3 regions of the Exiguobacterium sp. Leaf187 genome follow, and region 1 is predicted to be linked to each of the others. Evidence: predicted binding sites of a transcription regulator. Region 1 holds the regulator's gene; each other region holds the start of a gene.
The links. Region 1 encodes Rex, which represses fermentation and respiration genes when NADH is low (regulators of the CRP and FNR family bind a similar motif). Its sites were predicted from a motif close to TTGTGAAATATTTCACAA; they were not measured.

Region 1 (3,280 bases):
GCGGAACGTGATGTCTTTTGAGACAGCTTCTTCGTAACCGATTGCCAGTTGATTGACTTGAAGAACGTCATTCCCGCTCTGTTTTTCAATCGGGAAGGACAGGACCGTGCTACGCTCATCCCCATCTGGTCGGTCGAGCCGATCGACCTTCTCGAGCCGCTTCCGGACACTTTGGGCACGTTTGGTCGTCGTCGCTCGGGCGATGTTCCGTTGAATGAAGTCCTGCATCTTCGCGATTTCTTCTTGTTGCTGTTCGAACTGTTTCATTTCTTGATCGTACAATGCCGCTTTTTGTTCCAAGTACTTCGTGTAGTTACCGGTGAACTTACGGCAGACATTGCGTGACAGCTCATAGACGACATTGACGACTTGGTCAAGGAAGTACCGGTCGTGCGAGACGATCAGAACGGCACCACGATAACCACCGAGGTAACTTTCGAGCCAAGCGAGCGTATCGATATCGAGGTGGTTGGTCGGCTCATCGAGAATGAGGAGCTCTGGTGCTTGCAGGAGCATCTTCGCTAAGGCGAGACGTGTCCGTTGACCACCGGATAACGTTTGGATCCGGCGCGAATAATCGTCCGGATAAAAGCGCATGCCGTGCAGGACGGAGCGGATATTCGCTTCGAACTGATAACCACCCGCTTCTGAGAAGTCGTGTTGCGCTTGATCGTACGTCTTTAGGAGACGATCGTACGCGACCGGATCGTTCAAGATATGCTCCATGCCCATTTCGATTTCCATCCGGCGTAGTGTTCGTTCTTGTTCTTGGAGATGTTCAAAGACGGTCAGCATCTCGTTCCAGATCGTCTCGTTCGATTCAAGACCACTGTCTTGCGCGAGATAACCGATTTTGACATCCTTGCCTTTCATGATGTCGCCCGAGTCATGACTGAGTTCGCCAGCGATGATTTTGAGCAAGGTCGATTTACCGGCACCGTTTCGTCCGACGAGCGCAATCCGGTCACGCTCTTGTACTTCCAATTTGATATTTTCTAAAATCGGCTCAACGCCGAATGATTTCGAGAGTTGGTTGACTTGTAAGAGTATCATTTCCATCCATCCTTCCACCCTTTAGTCTATCACGAACAAAAGCGCGAGGTCCTGCGGAATATATTATTTGTGACTCTATGTGAAGTGGTTTACAATCAAGGAGAGTAGAAAGCTTTTTGCAAAGATTTGGGTGCCACGATGGATGTGGCCGAAGGGGGAACTGCAGGATGAATGGACCAGACACAAAAATTCCACAAGCGACAGCAAAACGGTTGCCGCTATATTATCGCTTCATCCAAAGTTTATACAATTCAGGCAAGCTCCGCGTCTCTTCTGCTGAGTTAAGCGAGGCGGTGAAGGTTGATTCAGCAACGATTCGTCGCGATTTTTCCTACTTTGGGGCATTAGGGAAGAAGGGGTATGGATATAACGTTCAACATCTCTTAACGTTTTTCCGCAAAACCTTGAATCAAGATGAGGTGACGAATGTTGCCTTAATCGGGGTCGGTCATCTCGGAACAGCGTTTGCAAATTATAACTTTTTAAAGAATAATAGTACTCGGATAGTCGTTGCGTTTGATGCGGACGAAGAGAAGGTCGGAACAACGACGCATGACGTTCCAATCTATCATGTTTCGGACATGAAAGAACAAATCGAAGCGAATCAGGTCGATGTTGCCATCTTGACGGTTCCATCCCAGTTCGCGCAGTCAGTAGCGGATGAGTTAGTCGAGTATGGTGTGACTGGCATCCTGAACTTTACGCCCGCGCGGTTGAACGTGCCAGCGAGCGTCCGGGTCCATCACATCGATTTATCGATCGAGTTGCAGTCGTTAGTTTATTTCATGAAGCATTATTCGCAATCAGCTGAAGGAGTGAAATCATAATGGAAAACCTTATCCCGTCAACTATAGCATTCATCGGACCAGGTAGCTTAGCACTAATCGGTGTCGTCGCATTAATCATCTTCGGACCGAAGAAGTTACCTGAACTTGGTCGTGCTGCGGGTCAGACATTGAAAGAGTTCAAGAGCGCAACGAACGGTATCATGGACGACGATAAAAAGGATGAACCGAAAGAGAAGTGATTGAATCATGGCGATTGATCAAGAACAAAGCGTGACGTCGCATCTGGACGAACTGCGTAAACGGATCGTCTGGTCGCTTATCATCGTCGTCGTCCTGTTCGCTGTTGCATTTCCGCTCGTCCGACCGCTCGTTCGCTTCTTGCAAGCGGACTTAAAAGAGCTCGGTATCGGTTTGAATGCCTTCAACGTCGCAGATCCTTTAATGTTGTATTTGAATCTTGCGTTCATCATCGCAATCGTGCTGGCATCGCCGTTCTGGATGTATCAACTCTGGGCATTCGTCCGCCCTGGTCTGTATGATAAGGAGCAAAAAGCGACATTGACGTATATTCCGGTCATCTTCTTTCTATTTTTGGCTGGTGTAGCCTTCTCATACTTTTGGTTGTTACCTTTCTTATTAAAAGTTTCGACTGAACTAGGGAAGGAACTCGGAATCGAACAAGTCATCGGAGTTGAGAACTACTTCAGTTTCTTAATCCGATTAACGATTCCGTTCGGTCTTCTTTTCCAATTGCCGGTCGTGACGATGTTTCTGACACGTCTTGGTCTCGTGACGCCAATTTTCATGCGAAAGAATCGGAAATATGCGTACTTTGCGCTGTTCGTCGTTGCGGCATTGATCGCACCGCCGGACGTGACGTCACATTTGATGATCTCGGTCCCATTGTTCGTTCTCTATGAGATCAGCATCTTGATTTCTGCGCGGACGTACAAAAAGGTCTTGATCCTCGAGCAACAGGCAGAGCTTGAACGACAGGCGGATTTGATGCGTGAATTGAATAAATGAATCGTGAATTCCTTCCGACGATTTTGGAAGGAATTCTTTTTTATGAAAGCGTTATTTTTATATTGATAAAGCAGTTAGCGATGCGTATACTAAAGTTAATTCATGGGGGCTTAGCTCAGCTGGGAGAGCGTTTGGCTGGCAGCCAAAAGGTCGTCGGTTCGATCCCGATAGTCTCCACCATATTCGTACACTTCAAACTCTTGAGCATTCAAGAGTTTTTTTGTTGTTTTCAAAATATGGAAATGCAATATAAAGTGTCAATAAAAACAAATAATTATATAAAACAGACAGAACCGAATTGTTTATTTCCATCTATTTCATTAAACTAAATATACAGAATTTTCGTTTAACTGTTTTGTTGGTAACATCATTATAGTTTTTTAGAAAAGGGGAAAAGAAGCATGAAGAAGGAA
Region 2 (3,280 bases), on a different contig from region 1:
TTACTGTCCCGGTGATCAGAAATTATACATTGATTTAAGCTTTTATAATGAACTGCAGACGAAATACGGAGCACCGGGCGATTTTGCGATGGCCTATGTCATTGCGCATGAAGTCGGGCATCATGTCCAGACGTTACTCGGAAAATCGGATGAGATCATGCCACTTCGAAAGCAAATGAGTGAGGAGAAGTTCAATAAATACCTCGTTCGATTCGAGCTACAGGCAGATTATTATGCCGGCGTCTGGGCGCATCACGCGCAAGGAGAAAACTTGCTCGAAGAAGGCGATCTCGAAGAAGCGTTGACAGCAGCCAATGCTGTTGGGGACGATACGTTACAAGAGAAAGGACAAGGATATGTCGTACCGGAGAGTTTCACCCACGGCACATCGGCGCAACGAGAGCGTTGGTTCCAAAAAGGCTTTGATAACGGCACGATCGAAGGCGGAGATACATTCAAAGCGAAGAATCTATAAAACGAAGCAACGACAGTCCTTTGAAATATCTTCCAGTCATTTCTGTAAAGAAGAGGGAAGGATTCAAAGGGGAGTGTCGAAGTTGAAGCACATCAGTCTATTTCTATTGTTCTATACGGCTGTCGTCGGATTGACGTACATCGTGTCACGATTTGCGCCAGACTTGTTGGTCTATATGGTCTATTTCGCCATTGCATCATTACTTGTCATCACAGGCTATTTGTTGAAACGACTCGTAATGAAGCGCTAAATACCAAAAAACCTGTGTTCTGCTTGCGCGGAACACAGGTTTTCGTTATTTAAAAGCCATCTTATGAACGGAACATCGTCGGATCATCTGGAACGTTCTCCAGATAAGCGATCCGTCCGTTTTCATCGAGACGTGCGATATCTTTTCCGTCTTGCGTGAAGACACTACCGTCTGCCCGTTTTCCGCAAACTGCCCAGCGTGTTTCATATGTTCCTGGTGTTGTTTCTTCCCAGCCTGCATACATGTGCTTAATGTCCTGATTCGCCGTGAACACATGACGGACGAACTGTTTCCAGGCGTCGATGCCGTGCTTTGGTTGTCCGTTCAGGACGAACGTGATGTCTGTCGTGAATAAGGAAACGAGATCCTCAAAAGCTTGTTCATCTGTGCGTGACGCGTCGAATAAGTCGAAATAACGATTCAATACCATAGTAAAAACCTCTTTCTGTTCATTAAAGTGTCATCATCCGGTCTGTGATTAACGCATGCAACCGTTCTAAATGCTCCGGTGGACAGGAGGCGTCGATTGCTTGACGGATCGAGCCAATCGATTCGCGCTTCAACGTCGATTGCCACGCCTCTTCCGCCTCTGTCATCAGATTCGAGAGTAGACCGATTTCCTGTTCCTGAATTCCCATCAAATCCTCAAAGACACCGCTTGACGCATACAACGTCTGCTTGCCCTCGATCGCTTGATAAATGTCAAAGATTTGAATTTCGTCTGCCGGACGTCGTAAGCGAAAGCCGCCTTTGACACCCGGTACGGAATACAACAGATCCGCCTGGACGAGTTTTCGTAAGAGCTTTTGGAAATAAGTCGGCGAGGCACCGAGTTGCTGGCTGATGAATTCACCGGGCAACACAGCGCGATCCGGAAGGAAGGTCAAAAGCAACATCGCATAGACGGATTGCTCGACCCCGGTTTTCATTTGCATGAGAAATCTCCTTTCGTTAAACGTGGATAATGTATATCCATAATAGTTTTATTCGAAAGAATTGTCGAGTCATATGCTCTCACAAAACCGTCACACCTTTTCGACAGCATCTGCATGGCATCCCCGTTCCGGATTCGGTATACTAAATGTACGATATGTGAAAATATTCACTAAAAGTCGTTCACACTTTGTGAAAGGACGTTTGTATATGAATCCATTAAAAGGAATCGTCCAGATTCCACGTAATATTCTCATTCAATTCATCATTGCGGCTTTCTTAATGGGGGTCGCGGTCGTCGGTCAGTCATACGGCATCGTGTTGACGGTCGATCGCATTTTCCTAAAAGAACAACCGTTTGAAGCTGTCATTCCGTTACTGCTCGTCGTCCTCGGGATGTTATTGCTCCGAGTCGCCGTGACGTATTGGAACGGTCGTCTCGGTACGACGTTATCGGCACACATGAAGCAGGCACTTCGGGAAGCACTCGTCGCGAAATACACAGGTCGTTCGGTCGAGATGATGCTACAAGGGCAAGCGGGACAGAAGGTCAGTGTCTTGCTCGACGCTGTAGACGAGATGGACAGCTACTACAGTCAGTACTTGCCGAAAGTTGTCCAGACGACGATCGTTCCCTTGATGGTCTTGATCGCGGCATTCAGCTATGACTGGATCACCGGTCTCGTCATGATGATCACGGCACCGTTCATTCCGTTGTTCTACATCATCATCGGCATCATGACGCAAAAGCGGGCGGATGCTCAACTCGAGAAGATGACGGCATTCTCGGGAACGTTCCTTGATACGTTGCAAGGACTGACGACCTTGAAGTTATTTGGTCGTGCGAAACGACAACGTGACGTCATCGAAAAAAGCAGTCTTGATTTCCGGGATGCGACGTTAACGGTCTTGAAGCTCGCCTTCTTGTCGTCGTTGATGCTTGAGTTCATCTCGATGCTCAGCATGGGAATGATTGCACTTGAGGTCAGTCTGCGCTTGATTTTGTTCCAAAGTATTACCTTCATCCCGGCGTTCTTGATGCTCGTGTTGGCACCAGAATACTATCTTGCCTTAAAAGAGATGGGAGCTGCCTTCCATACGGGACGCGGTAGTGTCGCGGCAGCGAAACAGATCGCAGCCGAACTAACGGCAGACGATCGTCCTGTTGCCTTTGGGCAATCAGAACTTTCGATGAACCGTCCACCACGAATCGTCTTGAATGAAGTCGGCTTTACGTACCAAGAAGGACGTTTTGCCTTGCAAGATATCGGGCTTACGATTGAGCCGTATCAAAAGGTAGCGTTGATCGGTCGCAGTGGGGCCGGTAAATCGACCGTCTTGCAGTTGATTGCCGGACTTGCGGATCCACAAGAAGGACGGATTCTACTCGACGGAACCGAGCGCGGTCAGGTGGAGGAAACAAGCTGGTTTCGTCAGTTGAGCTACATTTCTCAACATCCGTATCTGTATGCCGGAACGCTGGCAGAAAACATCGCGATTGGTGAGCTTCGTCAAGCGACGCCGGAAGAGATTTTCGAAGCGGCGCAGGCGGCAGGGCTCGAGGAGTTGATTGCGACGTTGCCTGAAGGGATTGACACGGTGATCGGAGAAGGTGGACGCGG
Region 3 (3,280 bases), 780 kb from region 1:
TCATGCAGCTTCCGTTAAAAACATCGTCCGGAAAGATATTAAAGCGAGATACATGGATTTTGTCTACGGAATCGATGCTTGAACTAAAACAAGTTCAAGCATTTTGGGACATCGTAAAAGAAGAAGGAGGAAGTCAGTCAGATGGAATACGCCATTGAAATGCGGCGCGCGCTTCATAAAATACCAGAACCAGGGTTCAAGGAATTTAAGACGCAAGCTTTTATATTGGAACAAATTCGTGCTTATCCACCAGATCGTGTCACGTATGATACGTTTGAAACGGGTGTTTTCGTTCGAGTGAAAGGATTGACTGGGAATCGGACGATTGGATACCGGGCAGACATTGATGGGTTACCGATTGAAGAAGCGACAGGTCTTCCATTTTGCTCGGAACATCCAGGCTTCATGCATGCCTGTGGTCACGATATGCACACGTCGATTGCGTTAGGGTTGATGAAACGAATCATTGAATTGCCGGTCATGGATGATGTCGTCTTTTTATTCCAACCAGCGGAAGAAGGTCCGGGCGGGGCAGAACCGATGATTAAAAGTCCGTTGTTTGAAAAATATCGTCCAAGTGAGATGTATGGTCTTCACGTCGCACCGGAGTATCCAGTCGGTACGATTGCAAGCCGTCCCGGCGTCTTGTTCGCGAGTGCTCGAGAAGTCCATATCACGATCTATGGTCAAAGTGGTCACGCGGCCTTTCCTCATTTGACGATTGATACGGTCGTCGCGCAAGCAACCCTAATCATGCAATTGCAAACAATCGTCAGCCGATCCATCAATCCGATGAACTGTAGCGTCATCACGATCGGAAAGGTCGATGCCGGGATTCGAGAAAACGTCATCGCCGGTAGAGCAGTTCTTGACGGTACGATGCGCGCACTCAATGGAGAAGACATGGAAAAACTGGAACGACGCGTTCGTGACATCATTCGAGGAATCGAAGCTTCCTTTGGCGTCAAGATTGATCTGCAATTCGGAAATCGTTATTACGAGGTCGTCAATGACCGACACATCGTTGATAAATTTTCATCATTCGTCAAGATGAATGCGAACTACATTGAATGTGATGCAGCAATGACAGGAGAAGACTTTGGATTCATGTTGAAGGAAATTCCAGGGATGATGTTTTGGCTTGGAGTCGACAATCCGACATCTGGACTTCATCAACCAACCTTGAATCCAGATGAATCCGCTATTCCATTTGTGATTGATTTACTCGATCATTATTTCCGAGAATATGTTTAAAAAGTTTTATGAAATAATAAAGGACATTAAGCTTTCCCTTTCGAAATCAAGAATGGGAAAGCTTTTTATATATGTAAGAATAGGAGTTTTCGAACATTTTGTGAAAAAAATCACGTGCACATGTGAACAATTTGTTACATCAAACATTATAAACAGACATAAAGGGTTATGTTCTCTATGATACGGTTATAGACCATATAGAGAAGTATGTTTTAGGAAGAGGGGGCTATATACATGTTCAATGATCCCGTATTGCTCAGTCGATTGTTGACAGGGCTCACATTAGCGTTTCATATTATATTCGCGACGATTGGCGTCGGGGTACCACTCATGGTACTCGCAGCTGAATTCATCGGTCTGAAACGCAAAGATCCGGATTATATTTTATTAGCAAGACGGTGGACGCGTGGATACGTCGTTACCGTCGCAGTCGGTGTCGTGACAGGGACGGCCATCGGATTGCAATTATCACTACTTTGGCCGTCACTCATGCAAGTGGCTGGTCAAACGATCGCACTACCGCTATTTATGGAAACATTCGCATTCTTCTTTGAAGCGATTTTCCTCGGTATTTATCTGTACACGTGGGATCGGTTCAAAAACCCATGGTTACACTGGTTGATCGGGATTCCGGTCGTCATTGGTGCGACAGCATCAGCATTCTTCATTACGACGGTCAACTCCTTCATGAACTCACCGGAAGGATTTAAGATCGTCAACGGAACGCTAACGCAAATTGAACCATTGAAAGCAATGTTCAATACAGCAACACCTACAAAAGCAACACACGTCATCGTATCGGCTTATTTAACAGTCGCATTCATCTTGGCGGCAATCGCGGCGTTCCACTTACTCCGCAAAAAAACACTCTCGGCAGCGGAAACAGCGTATCACAAAAAAGCACTTCGCTTAACGGTCATGGCTGGATTGATTTTTGCCTTCTCGACGGCACTTGTCGGGGACTTCTCAGGGAAATACTTGGCGAAATACCAGCCAGAGAAACTCGCAGCTGCTGAATGGCATTTTGAAACGACAAGTGAAGCCGAGTTGATCTTCGGTGGGATACTTGATCAGCAAGAAGACGGCAGTTATGAAATCAAGGGTGCCGTCAAAATCCCATATGCACTCTCAATTCTTGCGGGTGGAGCTCCAGATACAGAAGTCATTGGTCTAAATGAGTTCGCAAAAGAAGATCAAGCACCGCTGATCGTTCACTATTTCTTCGATATCATGGTTTCGATTGGTATGTATTTGGCTGCCATCTCTGCCTTGTTCATCTTGGCATTCCGTTTGAAAAAATTAAATCCTTATAACAAATGGATTTTAAGAGGTGTCTTCATCGGTGGACCTCTGGCGATGATTTCAATTGAAGCAGGTTGGATGTATGCTGAAATTGGTCGTCAACCTTGGACACTGTACGGCATCATGCGGACAGCAGATGCGGCGACGACATCAACTGCTGTTGGTCCGATGTTGATTCTATTCAGTGCCTTGTACTTGATGCTCGGTACGATTTGTACAGTCGTATTATTACGGATGTTCAAGAAAAACCCGGTTGGAAAAGAACTTCAAGAACTTGCTGAAAACCACCACGCGCGTGGGGAAGCTATGTTCGTGGATGATAACAAGTAAGGAGGGAACGATTTGGACGTTCAAACACTAGGAATTACGGTCCTTTGGACTTTCCTGTACGGATATCTCATCGTTGCCTCAATTGACTTCGGTGCTGGATTTTACGCCTTTTATTCAAAATATACGAAGCGGGATCACTTAACGAATCGATTGATTCTTCGTTATCTCTCACCAGTGTGGGAGGTAACGAATGTCTTCTTCGTATTCTTCTTCGTCGGACTAGTCGGGTTCTTCCCGGATACCGCTTATTATTTCGGTACGGCACTGCTCGTGCCAGCCTCAATCGTTCTCGTATTAATTGCGATTCGTGGTAGCTTCTATGCATTTGCCAATTATGGATCAAACGACAGCATGTTCTATACGTTCTTATATGGAGCAACTGGTCTATTGATTC

Region 2: cydD (thiol reductant ABC exporter subunit CydD) is a predicted target of Rex. The motif match lies at 1,816-1,833, and genes of this name have one in related genera.
Region 3: ASF99_RS10150 (cytochrome ubiquinol oxidase subunit I) is a predicted target of Rex. The motif match lies at 1,353-1,370, and genes of this name have one in related genera.

What each region holds. Positions count from the first base shown of each region.
Region 1 covers NZ_LMPR01000009.1:1,897,925-1,901,204, reverse strand. Annotated here, with positions in the region: gene ASF99_RS13860 (ATP-binding cassette domain-containing protein) at 1-1,053, opposite strand, end outside; gene ASF99_RS13855 (redox-sensing transcriptional repressor Rex) at 1,221-1,880, shown strand; gene ASF99_RS13850 (twin-arginine translocase TatA/TatE family subunit) at 1,880-2,080, shown strand; gene tatC (twin-arginine translocase subunit TatC) at 2,088-2,867, shown strand; tRNA gene ASF99_RS13840 (tRNA-Ala) at 2,972-3,047, shown strand; gene ASF99_RS13835 (S8 family serine peptidase) at 3,269-3,280, shown strand, end outside.
Region 2 covers NZ_LMPR01000012.1:23,506-26,785, forward strand. Annotated here, with positions in the region: gene ypfJ (KPN_02809 family neutral zinc metallopeptidase) at 1-475, shown strand, start outside; gene ASF99_RS17305 (hypothetical protein) at 558-725, shown strand; gene ASF99_RS15440 (nuclear transport factor 2 family protein) at 787-1,155, opposite strand; gene ASF99_RS15445 (Rrf2 family transcriptional regulator) at 1,178-1,660, opposite strand; gene cydD (thiol reductant ABC exporter subunit CydD) at 1,869-3,280, shown strand, end outside.
Region 3 covers NZ_LMPR01000009.1:1,119,482-1,122,761, reverse strand. Annotated here, with positions in the region: gene ASF99_RS10160 (LysR family transcriptional regulator) at 1-158, shown strand, start outside; gene ASF99_RS10155 (N-acetyldiaminopimelate deacetylase) at 142-1,254, shown strand; gene ASF99_RS10150 (cytochrome ubiquinol oxidase subunit I) at 1,489-2,886, shown strand; gene ASF99_RS10145 (cytochrome d ubiquinol oxidase subunit II) at 2,899-3,280, shown strand, end outside.